3 regions of the Paenarthrobacter sp. 10N417 genome follow, and region 1 is predicted to be linked to each of the others. Evidence: riboswitches for the same ligand, from Rfam matches in the RefSeq annotation. Region 1 holds a riboswitch; each other region holds the start of a gene.
What was found. A riboswitch is a leader RNA that binds a small molecule or an ion and turns the genes downstream of it on or off. The one in region 1 is predicted to bind S-adenosylmethionine.

Region 1 (4,517 bases):
CTGTCCAAGTACCCGGGCGCTTCCTAGACTGGCCCCAGCCCACGCCTACAGCGATCAACGGCAAACCCGCGCGCCACTAAGAGGAGAATTCAATGTCCCAAGGATGGTCTTTCGAAACCCGCCAGATCCACGCAGGGCAGGAGCCTGACTCTGCCACGGGAGCGAGGTCGCTTCCGATCTACCAGACCACGTCCTTCGTTTTCCCCAGCGCAGAGAGCGCAGCCAACCGCTTTGCCTTGGCCGAGCTCGCCCCGATCTACACCCGAATCGGCAACCCGACTCAGGATGCCGTTGAGCAGCGGATCGCCAGCCTCGAAGGCGGGCTGGGCGCATTGCTCCTCAGTTCAGGACAGGCCGCGGAAACCTTCGCCATCCTGAACATTGCCGAGGCCGGTGACCATGTCGTCGCCAGCCCCAGCCTGTACGGCGGCACCTACAACCTGCTGGCACACACACTGAAGAAGTTCGGTATCTCCGTGACGTTCGTGGAAGACCCGGACAACCTGGACCAGTGGCGCGACGCCGTGCAGCCCAACACCAAGCTGTTCTTCGGCGAGGTGGTGTCCAATCCGCGCCAGGACGTGCTGGACATCGAAGGGATTTCACGCACTGCGCATGAAGCTGGCGTGCCGCTGATCGTGGATAACACGCTCTCCACCCCATACCTCATCCGTCCCATCGAATGGGGTGCGGACATTGTGGTGCACTCGGCTACCAAGTATCTGGGCGGCCACGGTGCGGCGATCGCCGGCGTGATCGTGGACTCCGGAAACTTTGATTTCGGCAAGGACCCGGAACGCTTCCCTGGATTCAATACTCCGGACCCCAGCTACAACGGACTCGTTTACGCCCGGGACCTTGGCAAGGACGGCGCGCTCGGAGCCAACCTCTCCTACATTCTCAAGGCCCGCGTGCAGTTGCTGCGCGATCTGGGTTCGGCCGTTTCCCCGTTCAACGCCTTCCTCATCGCCCAAGGGCTGGAAACCCTGAGCCTGCGCGTCGAGCGTCACGTCTCGAACGCCACCAAAGTGGCTGAATGGCTGGAAGCCCACGACGACGTCGAATCGGTTGCCTTCGCGGGTCTGCCGTCCAGCCCTTGGTACGACCGTGGCCGTAAGTACGGGCCGAAGGGTACCGGCGCAGTGGTGGCATTCAACATCAAGGGTGGCGTCGAGGCCGGCAAGCGATTCGTCGATGGCCTGGAGCTGCACTCCCATGTTGCCAACATCGGTGACGTCCGCTCGCTGGTTATCCACCCGGCGTCGACTACCCACAGCCAGCTCACGGTCGAACAGCAGCTGGTTGCGGGCGTGTATCCCGGCCTTGTCCGCCTGTCGGTGGGAATCGAGCACGTGGACGACATCATTGCTGACTTGGAGGCTGGTTTCCGGGCTGCCAAGGGCGCTTAGCGGGGCGGCCGCCCGCCGACGAAAATTCGCCGGGCGGCCCTTCTCGCTGCGTGTTCCTGAACGAAGGGACCCCAAACCGTCACACAGCTGTCACATTCTTCGCCAAAACAGCGGTATTTTTCCTAGACTCTACGTATTAGGTCATGAGTGCCAGTGACAGCCCCGGCTTGCTGGCCGGCAACCCTCCTCCGCGGTGGGGTGCCCCGGGTGAAGACCTGGCCTGTCGCACGCAAGGCGGCAGGCAAGCGCGAGGTTAGGTGTCAAAGGAATGACCATTACTGCTACAGCACCCCCAAAACCGGGCAAAGAAGACGGGACGGTCAAGTACGCCGGCGTAGGTTCGCTGGAACTTGAAGCCGGCGGTTTTCTCCCGGATGTTGTGCTGGCCTACGAAACCTGGGGGCAGCTGAACGAAGATGCGTCCAACGCCGTCCTCGTTCAGCACGCACTGACGGGCAGCACGCACGTGGCCCGCGGTGCCACCGACGAGGAAGGCTGGTGGGAGCAACTCGTTGGTCCCGGCGCGACGATCGACACCAACCGGTTCTTCGTTATCTCCATCAACATTGTGGGCGGCTGTTACGGCAGCACGGGACCATCGTCCCAGGCTCCGGACGGGCGGCCTTGGGGATCCCGCTTTCCTCTCATCACGTTGCGCGACAGCACCGTGGCTGAAGCCCGTCTCGCGGATGCATTGGGCATCAAGGCATGGCACGCAGTCCTCGGCGGTTCCATGGGCGGGGCGCGGGCACTTGAGTGGGCGGTGACCTTCCCTGAGCGTGTTCAGAGGTGCGCAGTAATTTCTGTCGGCGCCTACAGCACAGCTGAGCAAATCGCTTTCGCCCAGTCGCAGACGCTCGCCATCCGCCAGGACCCGAACTTCAACAACGGCGATTACTACGGTGGACCAACTCCCGAGGCGGGCCTTGCCCTGGCCCGACGGATAGCGCATATCACGTACCGATCAGCCCTGGAGCTTGATTTCCGCTTCGGCCGCGAAGCCCAGCACCAAGAGACGCCCCTGGCTGCTCCGGTCCTGGGGGAGCGTGGCCGCTACCAGGTGGAAAGCTACCTCGACCACCAAGGCACCAAGCTGGTGCGCCGGTTCGATGCCAACAGTTACATCGCCATCACCGAGGCACTCATGTCCCACGACATCAGCCGTGGCCGGGGCACCTTGCAGGAAGCCTTGGCCGGCGCCACTGCTGAATTCTTTGTGGCAGCCGTCGACTCGGACCGCCTCTACTTCCCGGCCCAGTCATTGGAACTGGCACAAAACCTGCCAGGCAACGTCCCCGTCCACGTGATCGAGGCCCCCATCGGGCACGACGGCTTCCTCACCGAAATCGGGCAACTGTCAGCCCAACTGCATCAGGCCTTCTTCGCGTAAGCCGGCTCAGCCGTTCATGATCTCGCCGCGCTGCTTCATGTAGTCCTCCATGGCGATCTCGCCGTTGCTGAACTTGAGGTCCAGCTCGGCCAGCTTGCGAGCACGGAAGCCTTGCTGCTCAGAGCCGCTGTTGCTGGGAAACGTAGGTGAAGAAGCGTTCGACGGCGGTCCCGCCGGCGGTTGCGCGTCGGCAGGACGGATGGTGGTGGGCTCCCCGGGATAGCCCGGGTAGTTCGGAGTGGGATACCCCTGCGCCGGATAATTCGGTGCTGGAAGATTCTGCGGGGGATAGCCGGGGCCAGGGTAGTTCTGGCCAGGATAGTTCTGACCCGGGAAGCTACGGTCTTGGAAATTACGGTCCTGAAGCCGCCGCGCCCGGGACCTGTTGTACAGGCGGATCCCCATGGGAATCAGCCACGAGCAGACGATGATCCAGAAGATCAGATTGTTCACGGTGCAGGCCTCCTAGGTCTTAACCCAGCTTAGTCCTGCGGTTTCACACCAGCTTGGTCTCCATGCCCAGGAACCTCCCGTATCGTTCCGCCTCGGCCTCCAACGCTTGTTGTTCCGCTGTTGTGAAGGGTCGATTTACTCTGACGTCGAGTTCGCAGATCCCACCGGAGAATCCGTGACGCCACCATCCGGCCAACCTGCCCTCCAGCAACACGACGTGAATGGGAGCATCGCCCTCCGGGAAATAGGGAGCCCTTCCGCCGAGGTAGTGCCTCGATTGGGAATAGCCCATCACGTACTCGTCATAACACTGGATGAGATCCACGCGGGGGAGCCGCGGCCCATCGTCAGCTGGCGGAGTCGCTGCAAAGGCTTCGACGTCTTCTGCTGGCAAGCAGAAGTCCAGGCCGTCAATCGCCACAGTCGCCAAGGCGCCCGGAAGGGACTCTTCAGCTATCTGCAAGCCAAGCCGCACATCCTTCATGGTCAGTCCGGACCAGGCGGCACAGTCCTTGATGGTGGCGGGCCCCCGGCTGGTGAAGTATCGCAGCGCCAGCTGGCCCAAAGCCCATTCTCGGTCGTCCCCGATCAAGGGCGCGTTGCCAGTGGCGGGCACACGTTCGTGGAACAAGGCGTAGGTCTGTTTGAGCGCACCCCCTGCAGAACGGACCGGGGCGCCGCTCACCAGGATTTTGCTGATCTCTGCGTGCATGAGGTGGTAAACGAGGCCTAGTCCTTTCCCGGGGAGCCCCGCCTGTTCCAGTACCCCGGCTAATTCTTCGCGTGTTTTGTGGGCTCCACCGGCCACGGCTTCGGCAAGGATGTCTCCGCTCCTGGCAGCGGCATGCTCATCAACTCCCGTCTGCCTGTACATGCCTTTGTTGCCTTGATGAAGGCGATCCGCAGACAATCCCATCAACCAGCCGAGGTCCTCACGATGCACAAAATGCCACGTTGGCCGCAGGATATGCGTCCGGAGGATCCTGCCGTCAGCCACCGCCTGCTCCACCTCATTGGCAGTGGTCCTGGGCGTTCGCTGGGCAAGGCTCCACCTCGCATAGGGAAACTCCTGCGACTGCACGGCAAGGAGGTTTCGCAGCACGTTATCAATGCTTTCACCGTAAGGATCACGCAACTGCTGACGCCGAAGCCTGAACTGCACAACGTCAGCCGGAGTCAGTGAAATGTCAGCGTGCATCGCGGAGCTCTTTCCGCGCGTCAGTCCTGCAAGCGCCCGTCACCCTTGCACCCGTCACCTTAGCCGC
Region 2 (4,517 bases), on a different contig from region 1:
GGACTTCGTCCCAACTATAGCCGAGTTCGTCAACGAGGTATGTCTCAATGAGGCGGTGACGCCGAACCATTGACAGTGCCAGGCGCATGCCTTCCGGAGTCAGCCGGATGGCACTGTACGGTTGGTGGTCCACCAAGCCCTGGTCCTTGAGTTTACGGACCATTTCAGACACCGAGGAATTGGCAACGCCAAGCCGCAGGGCAAGCTGCGAGGACGTAATTGGTTTGTCCTGCCACTCCGTATAGGAGTAGATGACCTTGACGTAGTCCTCGATCGAGGAGGAGGGCGTACTGGTCTTCACACACCAAGCCTACCGTGGCGGGGCGCCGTCGATCTTGCGGGCCCGCCAGGTAGTGGTCAGATATGGCAATCCCAGGAGCTGGCCGGGGACATGGCCCAGATGATCGAAGAGGTACCACTCCAGGTTGCCCATGACCTTTAAGCGGGTGGCTTCATTTGCGCGGAGGTAGTAGCTGCGCGATTTCGTGAGCTCCAGGATGTCCTCCGGTGACACGGCGTCCTCCCAGCTGGTGAGATGGCTCGTCAAGTCCATAAACTCCGGTCCGATAACTGGCCGGAAGCCGGGCTTGTGCACATCCCCGGCGTGCATGATGCGTGACAACCGGTGAACCCAGGGCACGGAGGTGTCCAGTTGGTTCCATATCAGGCCGAGTACTCCGTGGGGCCGCAGGATCCGGTCGATTTCCGTGCTGGCTTTCAGCGGGTCACACCAATGCCATGCCTGGGCAACGCTGACGACGTCGAATGCTGAGTCCGCCAGCCCTGTTGCCTCGGCCGTTCCCTCCAACGCCTCAACGCCGGGACAGGACTTTCGAAGTTGCTCCAGCATGTCTGTGGAAGGATCGACGGCGGCCACCTGCAGGCCGCGGTCCACGAGCAGTGCCGTAAATTTTCCCGTGCCTGCACCAATATCCGCGGCGGACTTCGCTCCAGGAGGGAGAAGCCAATCCATTGAGTCTGTGGGATAGCCGGGCCGAACGCGATCGTAGTGTTCGCCGCCGTCCTGGAAGCTCTGGCCCAGCTCGCGGCGGCGCGTGGCATGCAGCTTGGGACCACCCGGCCTGCCAACGCGGCCGGAAACACTTCCGCCGGAAACAACGCCGGAAACACTGCCGGAAGGCACGGCCACGCACAGACTCCTTTACCGCGAACGCCAGTTACCCTACGAATTTACCGCACAGTACGTGCGTTTTAGTCAATCGTGCAGGGCGCAGCCCCTGCGGTGCCCGGGGTGTTTGGTGCCCATTCTGGGTAGCTGCGGTGGTCGTTGGCCGGTACCCAGCGGCCTTCGTCTACTACATAGTCCCAGCCGAGCCCGGTGCGCTTGAGTTCTTCGATACCAGCCAGGAGTCGTGTGGCATCCTCCAATCGGGAACCCACTCCGAAACTGGCTCGGAGCGAGCCCGAAGGGAGTCCGAGCCGCTTGAGCAGGGGATGGGCGCAGAAGCGGCCGTCACGAAGTCCTACACCATGTTCGGCGGCGAGGTAGGCGGCCACCAGTCCGGCGTCGAATCCTTCCACGGAGAAATTGACCACGCCGATAGTGTCTTCGGAGTCGCTGAAGATCCGGTGGACGGTCACGCCTTCGATTGCTTCAAGTCCCTGTACGAGGTAGGAGCGGATGGCAGCTTCATGGGCATGCCATGCCTCTTGGTCCAGCCCGGCCAGCACCTGCGTCGCGCGGGCCAATGTTGCCGCGCCGAGGACGTTGGGGGAGCCGCCCTCGTGGCGGGCGGGACCTGAAGCCCAGCTGACCGAGTCCAGGCGGGCTTCGCGAACGGCGCCACCACCGGCAAGGTGCGGAGTACCGGCGTCGAGCCAGTCAGGACGGCCCACAACAACACCGGCGCCGAACGGAGCGTAGAGCTTATGCCCGGAGAACACGATGTAGTCCACGTCTGCTGCGGTGATGTTGATGCGGCGGTGGGGGGCAAGCTGCGCGGCGTCCACCACAATCCGGGCGCCGTATTCGTGGGCAAGTGCTGCGAGTTCGGCGATCGGCAGGATTTCACCGGTCACATTCGAGGCCCCGGTGACCGCCAGCAACGACACGCCGCCCTGGCTGAGTTCCTCGCGAAGCTTGGCGAGGGTAGCTGTCAGTGTCGAAGCAGCTACGACACTGCGGTGAGGGACGCCCTGCCAGGGAAGGAGATTGGCATGGTGCTCGATGTCCAGGTAAAGGACCTCGCCCGTTGGCTTTCCGTCCAGTTGCGGGAGGCAGCCTGCCAACAGGTTCAGCGAGTCCGTGGTGTTCCGGGTGAAAATGACGGAATCGTCGGGACGACCGCCGACGAATTCGCGGACGATGTCGCGGGAGTTCTCGTAGACCGAGGTGCTGATCTGGGAAGCGTAGCCCGCGCCGCGGTGGACACTGGCGTAGTAGGGGAGGATCTCATTGAGATACGCAGAAACAATTGTCAGCGCTGGAGCGGATGCTCCGTAGTCGAGGTTGGCGTAGCGGACGTGGCCACCCTGGATCAGGGGAGCTTGCAGCTCTGCGCCTGTGACGGCGGCCAGGGGCCTGCCTGCAGCGGCTTCGTGCGCTGCTTCTTCGACCACAAGGGACGGCAGAACGGTGGAGTTGAACGTAGCAGTGCTCATGGGACCTCACTCAAGAGGGACCCCCTATGGGGATCCGCGCTTGCCGTATCCGTTCCGGACCGGCCAGGTCGTCACCCGGGGCACCCCACCGCGAATGGAGGGTTGCCGGCCAGCAAACCGGGGTTTAGCGCTGGCACTCGTGACCTGTAAAGAGGTTAGGGCACTCCTCTGGCCTGCTCCAAAGTCGCTTCGCTTTGTTAAGCACATTGTTACGAAGGGTCCGGAAATCGGGCTTTGGGCGAAGAAAAAACGGCGGACGCCCCGAAAAGGAGGCATCCGCCGTCGAAAATTCTATGCAAAGCCGGTTGGCTAGTTGGTGCCGCTGGGTCAGAGGAGGTCATCCAGAGCAGGGTTCAGCCGCTTGAGGACCTCTGAGTGCAGGATGGAGTTGGTGGCCAGGGCGTTGCCGCCAAAGGGGCCATCCTCGCCTTCCAACGAGGTGAAGCGGCCGCCGGCTTCCGTCACGATCGGAACCAGTGCTGCCATGTCGTAAAGGTTCAACTCTGGCTCGCAGGCGATATCCACGGCTCCCTCGGCAACCAGGCAATAGGACCAGAAATCGCCGTAGGCGCGTGTGCGCCAGATGTCTTCCGTCAACCCCAGGAACTCGTCCAGATTTCCGCGTTCCTTCCAACCGGAAAGGCTGGAATATGACATTGAAGCATCTGCCAACCGCGAAACGTTTGACACTTTGAGCCGGGTCGCTGACGCGAGGGAGCGACCCATATAGGCGCCCATGTCCTTTGCTGCCCACCAACGCTTGCCCAACGCGGGAGCACTGACAAGTCCGACCACCGGCTCACCCTCGTCCACGAGTGCGATCAGGGTAGCCCATACAGGAACTCCCCGAACGAAGTTCTTGGTGCCGTCGATGGGGTCGATGATCCAACGCCGGGAGCCGTGGCCGCTGCTGCCGAACTCCTCGCCGAGGACGGCGTCACGGGGGCGCGAGCGCGACAATTGGCCACGAATGGCTTCTTCCGCAGCTTTGTCGGCATCCGTCACTGGCGTGAGGTCAGGCTTGGTCTCGACCTGCAGATCCAAGGCCTTGAAGCGGTCCATGGTTTGGGCATCCACGGAATCCGCCAGCACGTGGGCCAGTCGGAGGTCATCGTTGTAGCTGGAAACGGGTTGGGTCATGCCACCAAACTATCGTGAAACGTTCCCTGCAGTTGGGATCGCCTTGCACCAATGCTTAGTTGACGGTACCCAGTTCTTTGGTCTCTTTCGCTTCCAAACGCGGGTCCGCGCCCAGCAGCCGCCGGAGCGAAGACAAGCGGGCCACCCCGGAAGGACCGGCGTGTCCCTCGTTCACCCACGCGTCAAGTCCGCAATTGATGGCACTGGCATCGTGCTTGCAACCGCGGTCGCAAGCTTCGGTGCCCGGTTCCAAATCGGGGAAGGAATGCAGGATGCGGTCGGGGTCCACATGCGCGAGTCCGAAGGAGCGGATACCGGGGGTATCGATGATCCAGCTACCTGGCGGTGCGTCCGCCAGCTTCAAGGCCAGCGCCGACGACGACGTGTGCCGGCCCCGCCCTGTGACGGCGTTGACACCACCCGTAGCACGCTCGGCTCCGGTCAGGGCATTAACCATGGTGGACTTGCCGACGCCCGAATGGCCCAGCATGACAGTCACTTTTCCATCAAGGTGGGCCCGCAATTCGGCAACGGCGCGGCTGTCCAGCCGCGCGGACAGTCCGTCGTCCGAGCGGGCATCGATACCGGACGCTTCATCGTCTGCGGTACGGCTGATGATGATGGGAAAGTCGAGGCTGAGATAGTTCGACAACAGTTCCGCAGGATCCTTGACATCTGCTTTGGTGACGAGCAGCAGCGGCTCGATCCCGGCGTCGTAGGCTGCAACCAGGGCGCGGTCAATAAAGCCGGTTCGG
Region 3 (4,517 bases), on a different contig from region 1:
GCGCGACACCGGCGAAATACCTGCAAACCAGATCGCCGTGCCGGCAACGATGACCGCTCCGGCACGGCGATAGGGATGATTCCCGCTCATGCGAGACAGGTTAGACCTGTTTGAGGGCCTTCTCCAGATCCAGAATGAGATCGTCTACATCTTCCAGGCCCACGGACAAACGGACCACGCCGTCGCTCAACCCAATGGCCGCGCGACCTTCAGGCCCCATGGCCCGGTGGGTGGTGGTGGCCGGATGCGTGATGAGGGACTTGGAGTCGCCCAGGTTGTTGGAGATGTCGATGATGCGCAGACCGTCCAGCAACGCGAACGCGGCGTCTTTGGCGGACCGCCCGGAAGAGGGCAGCAGCTCGAACGTCAGCACAGTGCCGCCGGCCTTCATTTGCTTGGCTGCGAGCTCGTACTGCGGGTGCGATTTCAACAAGGGGTACTTGACCCAGCTAATGGCAGGTTGCTGCTCGAGCCATTCCGCGATTTTCAAAGCGGAGGCCGAACTGTGGTTCACGCGCAGCCCGATGGTCTCCAGGCCCTTGGTCAATACCCACGCGTTGAACGCGGAGAGCGACGGTCCGGTGTGCCGCATCAACTGCTTGACCGGGCCATCGATGAATTCCTTGGTGCCCATGATCGCGCCGCCGAGGACGCGCCCCTGGCCATCGATGTGCTTGGTGCCGGAGTAAACAATGACGTCTGCGCCCAAGTCACCGCAACGCTGCAGCAGGGGAGTGGCAAAGACGTTGTCGACGACGACGGTCGCTCCCGCTGCATGCGCGAGCTCGCTGACGGCGGCGATGTCCACGATTTCCTGCATCGGGTTGGACGGCGACTCGAAGAACACAGCGGTGGTGGGTTCGGAGAGGGCAGCACGCCACTGATCGAGGTCGGGACCATCGACAAACACGGTCTCTACGCCCCAGCGCGGCAGGATCTCGTTGAGGATCACGAAGCACGAGCCGAACAGGGAGCGGGCGGCAACCACGCGATCACCGGCAGCCAACAGGGCACCCAAGGCGGTGAACACCGCGGACATGCCGGACGCCGTCGCAAAGCAAGCCTCGGTTCCTTCGAGCAACCGCAACCGCTCTTGGAACGTGGCCACGGACGGGTTGCCGTAGCGGGAGTAAACGAAGCGTTCGTCCTCGCCAGTGAAGGCGCGTTCGGCGGCGGCAGCGGATTCGTAGACGAAGCCGGAGTTCAGGAAAACGGGTTCGGACGTCTCCTGGAAGTTGGTACGGTCAAGGCCACCGCGTACTGCCTGGGTGTCAGGGCTCCAGCTGGCGGCATCGGGATTGAAAGTCACTTAGTCGTTCCCCAGGTTGGTCGGCAGGCCACGGTTCTTCCAGCCGTTGATGGTGCGTTCGCCATACCGGTCCGGGTCACCTTCGAAGCCCTCGAGGACGTTGTAGGCGGTGAATCCGGCCTGCGTCGCGGCGATGGCGGCAGAGATGGAGCGCTGGCCTGAGCGGCAGATGAAAACGAGTTCCACGCCCTCGCCCTCGGGTGCCTGCTGCTGCAGGTCCTCGAGGAAGCGGGAGTTGGGAATGCCGCCGGCGAGGTTCCACTGAATGAACAGGGGATCATTCTCTGTGGCTTTGGTGTCCGGAATGCCGATGTGTGCCCACTCGGCCTCGGTGCGGACGTCTACCAGAATTGCGCCTTCTTCAAGCTTGGCCCACGCGTCCTGCGGGGTCAGGTCACCTGCGTAACTCATGCGTGTCCCTCGAATGCTTCTTCGTCGTCGTCGCTCTCCAACTGGTCAACAGCATTCGCGACGGCGGCGTCTGCGTTGGCGATGGCGGTGGGCAGCACGACAGCCTGGGCCACGATGACATCCGTGCCATTGAACGTGGCCGCCGGGCTGCCGTGGAGCACGTAGCCGTCGGCGAGGGCCGTGGTGATCCGCTCGCAGAATTCACGGGTATCCGGACCTGTAATCAGGCGGTAGGAGAGTTTTTCTTCAGTGGGTTCAGGCATTGGCTGGTGCTCCTCAGTCACGCTTGCAGTTCGAAGTGTCGATACGCCGAGTAGTCACCTGAGGCACCCCGCCGGAGAGAGGGTTGCCGACCAGCAAGTCAGGGCTTGGCGCTGGTGCTCATTACTCAAGAAAAACGTAACATCCCGCGGCGGCGGCCCGCACTTGCAAGCGGTTACGCGGCCGTCATGTTGCGTAACCGGCCCATGCTGGAGTAGCAGCCTAAATGTGACGTCCCGGGAGCATAATTGACGCAGTACGACCCCCTGTAACTTCGCAAGAAATCAGGTAGCGGTGAACGGACAAGGCAGCCCTACACTCAAGCCCATGCTGCATTTTGGATGGTTCGTGGGGCACGGTTTCGGTGTCCAGGGCTGGGGAACTCCCGGCTACAGCCTGGGCTACGACTGGAAGAAACCTGCCCTGTATCAAGACGCCGTGCGCGCGTTCGAGCAATCCGGCCTTGACCTTTTCATCATCGAGGATTCCCTTACTGTTCCTGATACTTATGGCGGCACCGCCGAGGTCTCGCTGGCACACGCTTCCTTTGCGCCCAAGCATGACCCCTTGGCCCTGGTTCCGTATCTTCTGTCCGCCACCAAGCACCTTGGAATTGTGCCGACCGTCAGCGCATCGTTCTATCCGCCCTTTACAGCCGCCCGGCTGCTGGCCACGCTGCAGCACTTCTCCGAGGGGCAGCTCGGCTGGAACGTCGTCACGTCCGGCAGTGACCTGGCGGCACAGAATTACGGGCTGGATCAGCAGATTGAACACGACCTTCGGTACGAGAAAGCGGAGGAATTCGTCGACGTCGTACGGAGGCTTTGGCGGAGCTGGGAACCTGACGCGGTGCTCGAGGACGTTGAGGCCGGCAGATTCGCCGACCACACCAAAGTGCACCCTATTAACCACCAGGGCGACTTCTTCAAGGTCCGCGGTCCGCTGAACACCGCACCTCTGCCGGAGGAGCCTGTGCTGGTGCAGGCGGGTGCTTCTCCTCGAGGCAAAGCGTTCGCGGGTGGGCACGCCGACGTCGCGATCGCCTTGGCGCGTGGCGCTGACGGCATGAAGGCCTACCGGGATTCCATCCGTGCCGAGGCTGCCAAGGCTGGCAGGAACCCCGACGACGTCAAGGTACTTTTCGTGCTGAAGCCCACCGTGGTTGGCTCATCAGCCGAGGCCGAGGAGTTGCGGGCGCAGCGCCGGGAGCTTACCCAGCGTGATATCGACAGCCAGCTCAACTCGATCTCCTACCTGTCCGTGATCGACTTCAAGCAGTTCGACCTCGATGCGCCGTTGCCCGAATTGAGCACCAACAGCAACCAAGGCACGCTGGAGCACTTCGCCAAGGCGGCGCCTCCGGGCTCTACCCTGCGCCAGATCCTGCAGGCACGCAGCGGCGGTGCCGGCGACTCGATCATTGGCACGGTAGGGGAAATCGCGGACTACCTTGAGGAGACCGGCGAGGCCGTGGGTGGCGACGGCTTCCTCTTCTCTGGCTTCGTGGACCCCGTCACCGTGCACGGAGTGCTGGACAAACTCACTCCCGAACTGCGACGCCGTGGCCTGTTGAGGAAGAGTTACGGCAACGGCGGCTTCCGCCAGAATCTTCTGGACTTCTGACCATGTCTTCCGAACCAATCCCCTCCGAGCCCAAGAGCCTGTTGATCGGCACATCGCCGGTGGACCCTGAAAGCGTGGCGCAAGCTGCCTTGGATCCGGCGTTTCACGTGAAACTCAACCAAGATGCGTTGTCTTTGATCGGCCGCTCACGCGAAGTGCTGGAGCGCGCTTCAACGTCCGGGCAGAGAATCTACGGCCTCAACACCCTCCTTGGCTCCGGACGCGACACGGTTGTGGAGGAGAAGTCGGTCCTTGCCTATCAAATCCAGGTAGTCAGATACCACAACAGTGGCGTGGGCGACTATCTGGACCGGCCCTCTGCCCGCGCAGTGATCCTCACCCGGCTCATCGGTTTCAGCCGCGGCGGCTCCGGTGTCCGGCCCGAGACGGCCCAGTTTTATGCCGAACTGCTCAACCGTGGAGTTTTTCCCGCCATCCCGGGCGAAGGCTCAGTGGGCTCCTCGGACCTCACCCAGCTCGCCGCCGTCGCTGCTGTTGCCATCGGTGAAGGTGAAGCGATCGATGCGGACGGCACCCTGGTACCCGGGGCGAAAGCGCTCGCCGACGCCGGTCTCCAGCCGCTGCGGCTCGCTCCCGGTGAGGCCCTGGCCCTGGTCAGCGCCAATGCGTACTCGGTAGGCGCCGGTACCCTTGCCTTGGTGCGCCTGCAGCAGCTGGCGGAACTCGCCGACGTCGCGCTTTCCCTCTCGCTTGAGACCATTGCAAGGTACGACGGCGGCGGGAACCTCAGCCCGTTTTCGCCGGCCATTCAGGCGGGCAAGGCGGTGGACGGGCAGAAGGACTCGGCGGCCGCGGTACGTCACCTGTTGCGCGGGGGCTGGCTGGAGGACGTTCGTCCTGAAGTCTCTGTGCAGGACGCTTTGTCATTCCGCTCTGCGCCCCAAACGCATGG

Region 2: another riboswitch for S-adenosylmethionine. It lies ahead of AC1DCM_RS11505 (aminotransferase class V-fold PLP-dependent enzyme); the one in region 1 lies ahead of metX (homoserine O-acetyltransferase MetX).
Region 3: another riboswitch for S-adenosylmethionine. It lies ahead of AC1DCM_RS13405 (DUF1737 domain-containing protein); the one in region 1 lies ahead of metX (homoserine O-acetyltransferase MetX).

What each region holds. Positions count from the first base shown of each region.
Region 1 is NZ_JBFTIL010000011.1:87,877-92,393, forward strand. Features, by position in the region: gene AC1DCM_RS14865 (bifunctional o-acetylhomoserine/o-acetylserine sulfhydrylase) at 93-1,409, shown strand; SAM riboswitch class IV at 1,549-1,663, shown strand; gene metX (homoserine O-acetyltransferase MetX) at 1,678-2,799, shown strand; gene AC1DCM_RS14875 (hypothetical protein) at 2,806-3,252, opposite strand; gene AC1DCM_RS14880 (winged helix DNA-binding domain-containing protein) at 3,296-4,450, opposite strand; gene AC1DCM_RS14885 (SGNH/GDSL hydrolase family protein) at 4,510-4,517, opposite strand, start outside.
Region 2 is NZ_JBFTIL010000007.1:330,087-334,603, forward strand. Features, by position in the region: gene AC1DCM_RS11495 (metal-dependent transcriptional regulator) at 1-301, opposite strand, end outside; gene AC1DCM_RS11500 (class I SAM-dependent methyltransferase) at 311-1,066, opposite strand; gene AC1DCM_RS11505 (aminotransferase class V-fold PLP-dependent enzyme) at 1,213-2,622, opposite strand; SAM riboswitch class IV at 2,654-2,767, opposite strand; gene hisN (histidinol-phosphatase) at 2,950-3,762, opposite strand; gene rsgA (ribosome small subunit-dependent GTPase A) at 3,818-4,517, opposite strand, start outside.
Region 3 is NZ_JBFTIL010000009.1:97,304-101,820, reverse strand. Features, by position in the region: gene AC1DCM_RS13420 (hypothetical protein) at 1-90, opposite strand, end outside; gene AC1DCM_RS13415 (O-succinylhomoserine sulfhydrylase) at 101-1,309, opposite strand; gene AC1DCM_RS13410 (rhodanese-like domain-containing protein) at 1,310-1,720, opposite strand; gene AC1DCM_RS13405 (DUF1737 domain-containing protein) at 1,717-1,983, opposite strand; SAM riboswitch class IV at 1,998-2,109, opposite strand; gene AC1DCM_RS13400 (NtaA/DmoA family FMN-dependent monooxygenase) at 2,276-3,604, shown strand; gene AC1DCM_RS13395 (aromatic amino acid ammonia-lyase) at 3,607-4,517, shown strand, end outside.